Linked DNA regions of Runella sp. SP2. The protein of the gene in region 2 interacts with the protein of the main gene of each other region in a pairwise test. Links are inferred from orthologs where the notes say so. Each region holds a gene or a part of one and is shown on either strand. Other genes may lie near its edges.

The links.
Region 1: the proteins of gyrA (region 2) and gyrB interact in binary tests that used the Escherichia coli proteins (3 or more experiments, as listed by UniProt). The link is inferred for Runella sp. SP2 from one-to-one orthologs.

The regions. Positions count from the first base shown.
Region 1 is NZ_CP031030.1:1,623,651-1,630,566, reverse strand. The notes cover bases 2,758-5,657. They hold gyrB (DNA topoisomerase (ATP-hydrolyzing) subunit B), read right to left. Parts: upstream 5,243-5,657; coding sequence 3,272-5,242; downstream 2,758-3,271. Other genes in these bases: DTQ70_RS06765 (SDR family NAD(P)-dependent oxidoreductase), read right to left, coding at 5,500-5,657; ppk1 (polyphosphate kinase 1), read right to left, coding at 2,758-3,129. Also shown: DTQ70_RS06780 (alkaline phosphatase family protein), read right to left, coding at 1-762; more of ppk1, read right to left, coding at 820-2,757; more of DTQ70_RS06765, read right to left, coding at 5,658-6,243; DTQ70_RS06760 (DUF5107 domain-containing protein), read right to left, coding at 6,255-6,916. UniProt on the Escherichia coli protein: DNA gyrase negatively supercoils closed circular double-stranded DNA in an ATP-dependent manner to maintain chromosomes in an underwound state.
Region 2 is NZ_CP031030.1:2,200,615-2,207,733, forward strand. What follows is about bases 1,378-4,480. They hold gyrA (DNA gyrase subunit A), read right to left. Parts: upstream 4,138-4,480; coding sequence 1,618-4,137; downstream 1,378-1,617. Other genes in these bases: DTQ70_RS09265 (tetratricopeptide repeat protein), read right to left, coding at 1,378-1,547. In the rest of the region: DTQ70_RS09260 (hypothetical protein), read left to right, coding at 1-31; more of DTQ70_RS09265, read right to left, coding at 108-1,377; DTQ70_RS09295 (DUF349 domain-containing protein), read right to left, coding at 5,306-7,119. UniProt on the Escherichia coli protein: A type II topoisomerase that negatively supercoils closed circular double-stranded (ds) DNA in an ATP-dependent manner to maintain chromosomes in an underwound state.

The DNA.
Region 1 (6,916 bases), 580 kb from region 2 along the record:
CCGTTCTCGCTCCGATTGCCCGCCGTGGTTTCTTCCACTCGTAACATCTCGTCCATGGTCAGTGGTGATAAACACCTGCCAATCCTCTTTAAAGTTAGCCTCACGGTACTGAATTGCTTTCCACAACTTTCCCATTTGGTTGTCCATGATTTTAACCGCCTTGGTAAACTGCTCGCTGTCGCCGTATTTATGTCCCATATCGTCGGTATATTCAAGATAGACCCATGTTAAATCAGGGCTTTCGTCTTCGATATATCGGGCGGCTTCCTCCACCACACGTTCGTCTATTTTGTGAATGTATTCTTTTTCTCCATCGTGGGGATAATGCAACGTATCCAGTTCAAATCCATCAAAAAAATAATCCACTTTTAAGTGATTAGTCTGAACCAATCCAGTACCTAAAAGCTTGGTTCTATTATCTAGCCAAGTCGAAAAAATGGCTGTTTTTTTGTAAGGATATTGTTCTTCAAAAAAGCGAAAAATAGTCCAATAATGATAGTTGGGTTCTTTGATGTTATTATCCCAAACATTGTGCTTATTAACCCAAGTTCCTGTCAATAAACTATTGTAGCCCACCGCCGATATGGTGGGGGTTTGAGAATAGGTATTTTTCTTTCCCCCAACATAAGCACGGGTATAACCCGCTGGATGTCCGATGGCTTTTAGATTGGGCAAATCAAGCTTTTCAATCACATCTGAGGCAATTCCATCCACAATCACAAAAAGCGACTTAGGCGTGCGTGTTTGAGCCTCTACGCCCATGGCTGCCCCCCAGAAGATGACTCCAGCCTGAACAAGTGTTCTAAAATACTTCATGGTTTATTCTTCTCCCGTTTCTGTGGAAACAGGAATGTTTGTAGCCGCTTCTTTTTGTTTTTCTAATAATGCCGCATCTTCTTTTACAAACAAGCGCGTAGCCATTACCTCTTCTAACGTAACATGGAAAAAACGTTCATGGATATTGAAAACCTGCCCTTTTTCGTCTTCGCATTTGATGTAGTTACCATCTTCCTGTAACTCATAGGCATTGACATTATCACGGAAATTATAGTCCAAAATATGAATTGCTTGTTGTTTAACCCGTGGGTTGACAAATTCAAACATGGATTCAATCCGACGATCAAAGGAACGTACCATCACGTCGGCACTACCTCCATATACTTTGGGGTTTCCATTGTTATGAAAATAAAATACGCGGGTATGTTCCAAGAAATCTCCCACGATTGACCGCACAATAATGTTTTCACTCAAACCTGCCCGCCCTGGACGCAAGCAACAAATCCCTCTAACAACGAGGCGAATTGGTACACCTGCCTGCGACGCTTTGTACAGTTCTTCAATCGTTGATTTATCCTCTAACGAATTGATTTTGATGCAAATTCCACTTGGAAGTCCTTTGGCGGCATTTTCTGCTTCTCGCCGAATCAGCTTCACGATTTGTTTTCGCATATCACGCGGCGCTGTAAGCAAGTACTGGTAATCGTTTGGCAACGAGTGTCCCGTAATTACGTTGAAAAACTCAGTGATATCACGATTATATACTTCATCGCAAGTAAGCAAGCCTATATCGGTGTAGAGTTTTGCCGTCTCTTCGTTATAGTTACCGCTGGCAAGGTGAGAGTAACTGATGACTCCTTGTTCCTCTGCCCGAACAATCTGGAGAAGTTTGGTATGGGTTTTAAACCTCGTAATGCCATAAATCACAAAACAACCTGCTTTTTGGAGGCGTTCGGCTTCGCGCATATTATTCTCTTCGTCGAAACGGGCCTTTACTTCAAACAAAACCGACACGTGTTTTCCGTTTTCAGCGGCTTTTAACAAGGCAGCTGTAATACGTGATTTTTTGGCTAGGCGATAAATCGTTAGCTTAATTGCCAATACTTGGGGGTCTTCGGCGGCATCTTCCAACATCTTCAATACTGGCTCAAAGTTATTGTAAGGATGGTGCAGCATCACGTCGCCTTCCTTGATGGTTTCAAAAATATCGTCTAAAATTTGCCCTGGTTCAAGCCCCAGCGGCGGAACTACTGACGGAGGAGGCGGTGTAAGTTCGGCAAATTCTGGATGTTTGATAATTTGCCACAAGCACGTAAAATCTAGTAAGTGATTGCACGTAAAGACGTTATAATCATCAAACTCCCAACGTTTTTTGAGTAGGTTTAGCAGCCAATCGGTCATACCTTTTTCAACTTCCATTCGCACCACCCGACCCAAACGCCGCGTTTTTAGTTTCTGTTTTACCTCGTCCAGAAAATCACTTTCATCATCGTCATTTTCCTCAATGGAGAAATCGCCATTACGCACAATACGAAACAAGTGCATATCGGTAATCTCTACGTTTCGGTACAATTTATGTAATTCGTGGCGGATAATTTCTTCAATTGGAATAAACAAAAATTCTCCGTCTTTTCGCTCAATCGTATAAAATCGTCGAAGGTTGACGGGAATTTGAACAAACGAAATGCGGCGATTTTCTTCGTCACCCTTTCCTTTTTCGTGAGAATTGGTAATCACCGCAAAAATTAGGGTTTTGGCCAATAACACAGGAAACGTGTGGGTATAGTCAAAAAGCATCGGCGTCAGCATCGGATAAATCGTTCGGTCGAAATACTTACCCACCTCTTGTTTTTCAACCTCATCCAAATCCACACAACCACCAATACGCAGTTTATGCTCCGCAAACAAAGGCATCAGTTCTTTTTCAAACACCTCGTCTTGCGCCTCGGTAAATTTATGAATAGCCGATAACAGAGCTTTTCGAAACGGAATCTCCCGCAGCCCCGAGTAGTCCACTCGTTCTTTTCCGTAATCTAAATAGTTATATAAACTTCCAACCCGAATCGTAAAAAACTCATCGAGGTTAGAATCTGAAATGGCCAAGAATTTCATCCGCTCAAACAGGGTTCGGCGGCTGCTACGGGCTTGGTCAAGCACTCGAAAGTTGAACTGAAGCCAACTTAAGTCGCGGCTTATAAAATTACTTTGCTCAATGGTTTGATTTACCCGTTCGACTGAACGAGTAAAACGGTCATGATCTTCCACAGGTTGCCCTACTACTTTAGGCTCACGGCGGTCGCGTCCAAAGGAGAACATTGACGCAATATTTTTAAGGTTATCGGATGCTGGCATGTTACTTATTTTATTTTTCAAAAATAGGTGGTTATCAACAAAAAGCCATTCGTCGGATAGGACGAATGGCTTTTATTAACGTTTTCTTAACAAGAGTTATTTCAACATAGCCTTCGCCACGTAATAAATTCTCAAGCGGCGTTTAAACGTCAACGCGGGCGTATTTTGCGTTACGCTCGATAAAATCACGGCGAGGCGCTACTTCATCGCCCATCAACATAGAGAACAAGTGATCTGACTCCGCCCCCGACTCAATGCCTACTTGTTTCAAGCTACGGTTTTCTGGGTTCATGGTTGTTTCCCACAACTGTTCTGGGTTCATTTCTCCCAAACCTTTGTAACGCTGAATATAGACGCTGTCTTCTTTTCCTCCCGAAATCTCACGAACGGCTTGTTCACGCTGCGTTTCTGTCCAACAATAGCGCTCTTCTTTGCCTTTTTTCACCAAATACAAAGGTGGTTGGGCAATGTAGATGTAGCCGTTGTCAATGAGTTCTTTCATATAGCGGAAGAAAAACGTCAAAATCAAAGTCCGAATGTGGCTCCCGTCCACGTCGGCATCGGTCATAATGATGATTTTGTGGTAGCGGAGTTTTTCGATATTGAGCGCACGTTCGTCTCCTTCACGACCAAACTGCACCCCAAGCGCCGTAATGATGTTTTTAATCTCTTCGTTTTCGTAAATTTTGTATTCTTGAGCTTTTTCAACGTTTAAGATTTTACCTCTCAACGGCAAAATAGCCTGAAATGCGCGGTTACGACCTTGCTTGGCCGAGCCCCCCGCCGAGTCTCCCTCCACCAAGTACAGCTCGCATGCCGATGGGTCAGTTTCTGAGCAGTCGGCCAACTTTCCTGGCAAACCACCGCCACCAAGTACCGTTTTACGCTGTACCATTTCGCGGGCTTTACGCGCAGCGATACGCGCCTTTGCCGCCAAAATCACTTTGTCAACAATCGTACGGGCCTCTTTGGGGTTTTCTTGCAAGAAATTTTCGAGCATTTCGCTCACTACTTGACTTACGGCCCCAGCTACGTCGGAGTTTCCTAATTTGGTCTTGGTTTGTCCTTCAAACTGCGGCTCGGCTACTTTGACCGAAATCACGGCCGTTAAGCCCTCGCGGAAGTCGTCGCCGCTGATTTCGATTTTTTCTTTGGCCAAAATACCCGTTTTTTCCGCGTAGTTTTTCAACGTACGCGTCAAGGCCATACGGAATCCCGAAACGTGCGTTCCACCTTCGATGGTATTGATGTTGTTGACGTACGAAACTACGTTTTCAGAATACGAAGTATTGTAAATCATCGCCACCTCGACAGGCACGACGCCTTTATCGTTCTCCATATAAATTGGACTAGGAATAAGCTGGTCGCGGGTACTATCAAGGTAAGTCACAAACTCTGTCAAGCCTCCTTCAGAGTGAAAGTCTTCAGTACGTGGCTGCCCGTGTTCGTCTAAATCGCGCAAGTCCGTAAGGTTTAAGCGAATTCCTTTGTTCAAAAAGGCCAACTCGCGCATACGGTTTGCTACGGTATCATACTTATATTCTGAGACGGTAAAAATGCTATCATCAGGTAAAAAATGAACAAATGTACCTGTATCAGTAGCCGTTCCGATTTCGCGAACGGGATATTTAGGTTTACCAATGCTATATTCTTGTTCAAAAACCTTGCCTTCGCGGTGTACTTCTACTCGAAGGTATTTTGAGAGGGCGTTTACGCAGGATACCCCTACCCCGTGCAAACCACCTGATACTTTATAGGTGTCTTTGTCGAATTTACCTCCTGCGTGCAAAACGGTCATTACCACTTCCAACGCAGATTTCTTTTCTTTGGGGTGAATGCCCGTTGGAATACCACGGCCGTTGTCTTTTACCGTCACTGAATTGTCAGTATTAATCACAACACTGATTAGGTCACAGTGGCCTGCCAACGCTTCGTCAATCGAGTTATCAACTACCTCCCAAATAAGGTGGTGAAGACCCTTAATACCAATGTCTCCAATGTACATCGCAGGACGCTTACGTACTGCTTCGAGACCTTCTAAAACTTGGATGTTTTCGGCTGAATAATTACTTCTGTCAATCTGTTCGGAAATTTCAATCGTTTCGGTTGCCATATGTTGGAATTGGTAACGAATAGGGTACTTATTGATGTACTTTTTGTATTAATTAAGGCGTAAAACTACAAATTTTTACGCAAAAATCCTAAAAATTACCCCTCTAAGGCCTACGATATGTCCCTACGGATTAATGAAACGTCTCGAATACCAAACGGCGTCCTACAGACGCCACCAAACGCACTTCCCCTATCAGAGCTAATACCGATTTTGAAGATGGAAAGTAGCTAAATTAAAGCCCAAAAATCAACTGCTTTTCAGAAATTTCGAATGTCATAGAAACCGCCGTTTTCAAACTGAGGATTCCCCACGGCTTGGTACAAAAATGTCGCTACACTGGCGGGAGAGCGCAGTTGTCCCTCAGCAAAAAGGCGTTGAAAACGCTCGACTTGAGAAAACTGTGAACTGTCTAAAGTACGAAGGTTTGTCTGCATTTCGGTGTCCACCACGCCAGGCGCAAACCCCCAAACTTTGGCAGGTAACTGATGAAGGTTTATTTCCAAACCAAGCACTTGGGTAGCCATCAATAGCCCCGCCTTCGACGAGCAATACGCCCCCCAGCCATCGTAGGCTTTGAGTGCCGCGCCTGATAAAAGGTTGATGATTTCGACCGCGACGTTTTGGGAAGAACCAATGGACAGCAAGCCGTTTTGTAAAATCATCGGCGCCGTTTGGTTCACAAAAATGGTCTGGGAAATGTCGTACGGTGAGGCTTGAAAAGAGGGCATAACCTCTCCCAAGCGGCCAGCATTGTTGAAAAGAATCACCTGCCCAAATGCCCCTTGGCCAATCAGTTGACCAAGCATCAAAAGCACCGACTCACAGCCTTCAATGCTGCTCAAATCCGCCCCTACATCCACGTAGCGCGGCGAAGATTGCTCCACGTACGTGCGAGAAATCCCAACGATTATATCTTCGGTCTCCTCTCTCAAAAAAACATCCACCAACGCTTTCCCGAGGCCACGGTTACTTCCTGTGATAATGACAAGTCGTTTATTCATTGATTCCTATCTTACTGAAATAGCTTTAACAGCTCAAACTCGTAAGCTGACAAGTTCTTGGTTAATTTAGTAATGTCTGCGGGCTGTGGTTCTTGTTTGGTCAACTTTTGTGTCATCCACTTTTTCAAATACCACGTCAAGCGGTTATCAGGATTGTAAGGCTCGCCCGAGCCAAGATTTTCGGGCCATTTTTCGGCCTGTTCTAAAACGGCAAACGCTTCACGGTATTTCTTTTGCTGATTGAGTGTCGCGGCATACCGAATGTTAAGTTCGCGGTACAATTTATGCGCTCCCGAAGCGCCTTCGTTGGGCAGAATGGTCAGCGAGTTTAGCACTTCAAGAGCTTCTTTGTAGCGCCCAGCCTGCTTCAATAGTTCTGCTCGCTGTTGTCCCAAAATATAAATTTCGTGTTCGGGCAAGCCCGAGGTTTCAACTTTTTTGGTTTTTAAGTAGTTGGTCAACTTTTCCTCGTTGATACGAATGGCCTTTTTCAACTCTCCGTTGGCAGCATAAAACTCAGCTAGACGCTTCACTACGCGCCAACTTTTAGGGTCAATTTCGTAGGCTTTTTCGAGGGCTTTTAACACCTCTTCTTTGTTGTCTTTCAGCAACTCTGCTTTTAGAAGGTAGTAAGGGGCATATTTAATTTCAGGCTCTCCTACCCGTAAAATAT
Region 2 (7,119 bases):
TAATATCCAAGAAATCAAGGTTTTACGTTAGCCCCCTCCCCTCTCACGCACAAAAAAAGCAGCATCTGTACGATGCTGCTTTTTTATTTTGTTGAAGTATGTTTTGATTATTTAGCTTCCTCGCAAACAATTTTTTTCTCTTCAAATTGCTTCATAATAGTATCCAACTGCTTCATAATCTCAACTACTTGCTCTTCTTCTTTGATGGCTTTTGCCTTCACGAAGTAGGGTTGTGCTTGCTTAAATTTACCACACACTTTGGCTTCTACTTCTTTACCTTTCGTGTTGTAGTCTTTCATATCCATCGCATCTACCACGGCTTTCATTTCAACCGCTTCGTTAAAATAAAATACGCCCAAGTTATAAAGTGCGTCATAATTGTTGCCATCAATGCTCAATGCTTTGTCGTAGGCTTCTTTAGCTGCCGCACGTGATACATTTTGCTTGGCTGTCAAATCCGCTAGTTTTGCATTTACATCACCCAAGGCCGCTGCCTCTTCTTTTGCTTTTGCTAACTCTGCTTTAGCTGCTTCCCACTCGGCTTTGTTTTCCTTTTGCTTGGTTTCAGCTTCAGTTTTTTGACGCTTTAAATCAGCATTTTTTGGTTGCTTTGCGATTAAACCAGCAATACGCTTAATTTCATCCGCAAAAACCTTATCAGTATCCTCTGCATCTTTGATTTTACGTTCTACACCAGTTGTCTTTTTAGCGCTATCTTTCAATTTACGAATTTCAGCGGCAATGACTGCTCCTTCATTATCATTGATGATACCCAAGTTCAGGGGATACTGGGCATTTTTAGGGTCAAGCTCAATCAATTCTTTCAAACCAGCCTTGGCTTCCGTCATTTTGTTCATATCCAAGTACACATTTACTTGCTCTGACTTAAAAGCAGCTTTACTTGCTGGAAGCGCTGTCATTCCTTTTTCAAGGATTTTGAGTGCCTTATCGTTTTGCTTTTCTACCCGATATAGCTGTGCCAATAACGAATAGTTGCTCGGATCTTTACCACCTTTTTCGATATAGCTTTCCATCATTGTAGCTGCCACATCATTTTTTTGGCTTTGCATGGCACTGTAAGCTCCGTACAATGGCGCCAAGGTATCTTTTGGATTAACTTCTTGGGCTACCGTAAAAAATTTAATCGCACCTGCATAATTCTTCACCTGAAACTTCTCAGCACCTTGTTTAACAAGCGCTTGTCCCAAGTTCACACCAGAGTCATCAGTACCGCCTGTTAAAAATTTTTGGGCTTCTTTGGTAACTTTTCCTGGCTTTGCCGCATCGACCTCTACTGCTTTTTTGAAAGAATCATAGGCTACCATCGCAGCACTTGAGTCCATTTCTGTGTATAAGCGAGCGATTTCATCATAGAGTTTACCGCGATCTAACCAGGTTGAAGATTTTGCAGCCGCCTTTGGATCTGCAATTGCTTTATCACTTTTCTCTTTGTCTTTTTTCTTTTGCTCTAACAAAAGTTTGTCCACCTGAGCCGAGGCAGAAACGGTAAACAATCCGAAAGCAGACATTAAAAACAGCTTCTTCATTTTTGGATTCGTTGTGTTAAGTGTTAAGTTGAAAATTTGTGCAAAAAACGGATACTCGTTAGGTTTATTGTTATTCAGTTGTTTCGGTTGATTCAGGAGTTTCAGTGGTGTTGTCCGTTGTCAATCCTTCTTCTTCCTCTAATTCTTCTTTTTCAATCCGAGTAACCGACGAAATTTCGTCACTGTCGCTGAGTTTGATAAGACGCACCCCTTGGGTATTACGACCTGCCACCCGAATTTCTTGAACCGACATCCGAATCGCAATTCCAGAACGGTTAATAATCATCAAATCATCGGTTTCGCTCACTTCTTTGATAGCCACAAGGTTACCTACTTTATCCGTGATGTTGAGGGTTGTTACCCCTTTTGCTCCACGGTTGGTAACCCGATAATCTTCGATAGGCGAACGTTTTCCGTACCCATTTTCAGAAACCACCAAAAGCTGCTTATCTGTGCCGCTCACGCAAAGCATACCAATTGCCTTATTGTTTCCTTCTTCTCCCAATTCTATACCTTTTACTCCAGCTGCAGTACGGCCCATCGGGCGAACGCGGCTTTCGTGGAATCGAACCGCCTTGCCTTCTTTTGAAGCAATGACAATTTCGTTATCTCCATTCGTTAGGGCAACATCCAACAGGCGATCGCCTTCGTTGATTGAGATGGCAATAATTCCATTAACCCGTGGACGTGAATATGCTTCCAAAAGGGTTTTCTTAATGGTACCCGATTCGGTACACATAATCAAGTAATTGTTATTGATGTAATCTGCATCGCTAAGGGTGCGCACGTTGATTACAGCCCGTACTTTATCACCTGATTCTATGTTGATAAGATTTTGAATGGGTCGGCCTTTTGATACTTTTGAACCTTCGGGGATTTCATACACTTTTAGCCAATACAAGCGACCAAACTCAGTAAAAATCAAAAGGTAATTCAACATGGTTGCCGAAAACAAGTGTTCGGTGAAGTCATCGTCTTTGGTAGTAACTCCACGTGACCCCACTCCTCCCCTGCCTTGGGTACGGTACTCGCTCAATGGCGTACGCTTAACGTAACCTTGGTGCGAAATAGTAATCAACATTTCTTCATCCGCAATCATGTCCTCATCGGCAAACTCTTCGGCGGCGTACTCAATTTTTGAGCGTCTTTCGTCGCCATAACGTGCCCGAAGCTCAGCAAGCTCCTCCTTGATAACTAGAAACTTACGAGGTTCATTCGCCAAAATATCCTGTAAATCAGCAATTACCTTCATCAACTCATCGTACTCAAGAACGATTTTATCACGCTCCATACCCGTTAGACGTTGGAGGCGCATATCCAAAATAGCTCTCGCTTGAGCTTCGCTTAAGCTGAATTGTTCAATCAAGCCATTACGGGCTGTTTCTGGGTCACGGGCACTACGGATAAGGCTGATGACTGCATCTAAATTGTCAAGGGCAATCAATAGCCCTTGTAAAATATGTGCCCGTTTCTCTGCCTCTTTGAGTTCAAATTGCGTACGACGTGTCACGACCTCTAAACGGTGTTCAACGTAGTATTTGATAAGGTCTTTGAGGTTGAGCAGTGCAGGACGTCCTTTTACAAGCGCAACGTTATTGATACTGAAGGAAGACTGTAACGGGGTGTATTTATACAAGTGATTTAGAACAATATTTGGGATACTGTCTTTTTTCAACTCGAATACAATGCGAACACCTTCACGGTCAGATTCATCGCGAATGGCTGAAATTCCCTCTAATTTTTTTTCATTGACCAAATCAGCGATACGTTTAATCATATCCGCTTTATTGACCATGTATGGAATTTCAGTCACTACGATTTGCTCGCGTCCCGTTTTGGTTTGTTCAAAAGTTGCCACTGCACGCATCACTACGCGCCCACGCCCTGTTTCGTAAGCAGAACGAACCCCCTGGTATCCGTAAATAATCGCACCTGTTGGGAAATCTGGAGCTTTGACGTACTGAATTAATTCAGAAACAGTAATGTCGTTGTTATCAATGTAGGCGATAGTACCATCAAGAACCTCGGTGAGGTTGTGAGGTGCCATGTTTGTGGCCATACCTACCGCAATCCCTGATGAACCATTAAGGAGCAAGTTGGGAAGTTTGGCAGGAAGAACACTTGGCTCTTCGTCCGAATCGTCGTAGTTTGGTTGAAAATTGACGGTATCTTTGTTGATATCCACCAGCATTTCTTCTGCAATGCGCTTGAGACGTGACTCGGTATAACGCATCGCTGCGGGCGAATCTCCATCTAACGAACCAAAGTTTCCTTGACCATCAATCAATGGATAGCGTAACGACCAAGGTTGTGCCATACGAACCATGGTATCGTAAATGGAAGAATCCCCGTGTGGGTGATACTTCGCCATTACGTCCCCGACCGTACGTGCCGATTTTTTGTAGGGGCGATTGTGCAGGAAGCCCGATTCAAACATAGCATAAAGCACCCGTCGGTGGACGGGCTTGAGTCCGTCGCGGGCATCGGGAAGGGCACGCGAAATAATTACCGACATTGAATAGTCAATGTAGGCCGTCCGCATCTCCTCCTCGATGTTAATAGGGATAATGTTGCTGGTGTTTTCTGACATAAATTAAATTTAAATGCTTATATGTACAAAAATACACCAAATACTTTAGATAGGCAAAATTAGCGACGTTTACCCCGTTTTTCGGAGGCTTGGCTACGCTTTTCCGCTTTTGTCCGAGGTACACCAAACAGGTGAGGTTTGGGCAATGTACCTCTACCCCGCACCACGCGCTTTCCATGACTGTGATTGTATTTTACTTTACATCCTTTTATAGGGCACTGACGGTACCAACACCCCTCGAATGTGAGTGCTACAGCAAGCATTAAGATGACTAAAGCGGTACGTTTCATGGAATCTTGTTAATCAAGAAGACCAAGATAATGAGGAGACGAACAAAAACCAAAAAGTAAACTTCTGTTGCCCTATCAGCTGAGCTGTGGAGGCATTTATTTCATCAAATTGATTTTAAAACAAAAAAAGGCTACGAATTTCGTAGCCTTTGCGAGCCCCCAGCCGGGATCAAATCGCAGGGGCGACCCCGCAGCGACCTACTGATTACAAGCGGCAGGCGTTCCTGGCAGTTGCCCTATCAGCTGAGCTGTGGAGGCATTTATTTCATCAAATTGATTTTAGAACAAAAAAAGGCTACGAATTTCGTAGCCTTTGCGAGCCCCCAGCCAGGATCAAATCGCAGGGGCGACCCCGCAGCGACCTATTGATTACAAGCGGCAGGCGTTCCTGGCAGTTGCCCTATCAGCTGAGCTATCGAGGCAATTATTTTATCAAATTGATTTTAAAACAAAAAAAGGCTACGAAATTCGTAGCCTTTGCGAGCCCCCAGCCGGGATCAAACCAGCGACCTACTGATTACAAGTCAGTTGCTCTATCAGCTGAGCTATGGAGGCGTTGTACTATTAAATTGGAGGAAGATAGTCTCTTTGAAAATCTTCTTAGAGCCCCCAGCCGGGATCAAACCAGCGACCTACTGATTACAAGTCAGTTGCTCTATCAGCTGAGCTATGGAGGCGTTTTGCTATTAACGTTTGGTGTTACCCAAGAGAGATTATCTCGTTGAAAATCTCTTTAGAGCCCCCAGCCGGGATCAAACCAGCGACCTACTGATTACAAGTCAGTTGCTCTATCAGCTGAGCTATGGAGGCGTTCCATTTTTTTCGTGGTGCAAAAGTAGCGTTTTTAATAATACAACGCTACTTTTTTCTAAAAAATTTTAGAGTGCTTCACGAACAATTTTTAATTGTTGCTTTAAATCAGCGAGTTGCTTTTGGGCAACAATAATTTTTTTCTCAAATTCTGCACGAACTTTTTCACCGTTTTTAGAGCGGCCGAAAAATTCAATGTTATTTTGCCAAATAGTCAAATCGTTTTCAATTTGAGTCATACGGCGGCGAATATCAGATTCTTTGCGCTGAAGGCTGCGTGAGTCTCCCTCATTAGAAGTTGAGGCATCATTATCAATCATCACTTGATCACGCTCTTTTGATGAAAGTTTGCCGATAGCACTCACGTACGAATTAACAGCGTCAATGTAGCGTTTGTTAATTGACTGCATGTCTTTCTTAGGTACAAATCCGATGCTTGACCATTCTGACTTGAATGCGTTCAATTCTTTCAAATTAGCACCTTCGATTTTGGCACCTGCTTCAATCTTTTCGCACAATGCCTGTTTCAAGCTCAAGTTATCAGTAAACTCGCGCTCAATCTCCGAGTTTTTAGCACGCTTACGGTCAAAATACGCGTCACAAGCTTTCTTGAAGCGTTCAAAGATTGAATCTTTGAATTTCTCAGGAACTTGCCCTACTTGCTTCCATTGTTTTTGTAATGCAATTACTTTATCCGTATTTGCCGACGAATCTTCTGAAGTCTCTAAAATAGCCTCAACCGCTTCGCACAACTCGGTTTTTAATTTTAAGTTTTGCTCGCGCTTGGCTTCTAACTGACGGAAAAATTCGCCTTTGTTGTGGAAAAAAGTTTTGAGTGTTGCCCAGAATTTCTTACTCAACTCACGTCCTTCCTCACGAAGCATTTGCCCTTTGGTATTCACCCACTGTTCTTGCAAGGCTACCACCTCTTTGGTTTTTTCATTCCATTCGTTGATACTGCTTGACGTGAATGAAGTGTAAGGAACCAGTGTTTCGTATATTTTCGATTTTACTTCATAATTTTGGGCAAGCACGTGTTTCTGAGCATCCGCTTGGGCGCGACGGGCGTCGTGAATGGTATCTAGGGCTAACTTTAAACGTTGCCATAGTACTTCTTGCTCTGCTTTTGGCCCTGGACCAATGTGCTTGTATTCGTCAAAGTGTGCATTAGCCTCTTCCAAGATAGCTTTTGATAAAGTCGTGTTTTCGAGCGACTTCGCTAACGATTCTACTTTTTCTACGAGCTCGGTTTTTTGCTGCAGATTTTTCTTACGATCTAGCTCTTTTAACTCATAGTAAATGTTACGATTACTGTAGTACCGATCGATTAACGCGTGGAAAGTTGCCCAAAGCGTGCTGTTATGCGGTGAGGCAATGTTTCCAGCCGCTTTCCATTCGTCTTGGATTTTTTTGAACTCTTGCCAACTTGACCCAGGATTCGTTGTATTGCTCTCGTCGTTTTCTACCAATTCGCGCAAACGTTGGAGCAACTGAGTTTTTGAGGCAAAGTTTTTATCCTTTGATTTTTCGAGGTCTTGGAAGTAATGATTTTTTACGTCCTTAATTTGGCGATACAGTGCATCAAATTGCAACGTCAGTTCGTCAGGTTTGAAGTCGAAGCCATCTTCAGATTCGTTTTCAGCCAAATATTTTTTTAAGGCTTCCTCTCGCTCTGTTTTTTTACTTTGGTCAAAATGGACCTTGGCTTCTTTCAATACCTCATCGGTACGTTTAAAATCAGCAGGTTTTGCATTTTCGCCTTTGGCCAATGCAAGCTGACTTTCCAACAAACTAACAAAGTCTTTTCTGCTTAGTTGACCATAATCAACTACCTGTTCATCAGCCACTTCTAACGCTTCCATGGCCTCTACACTCGCTTGAG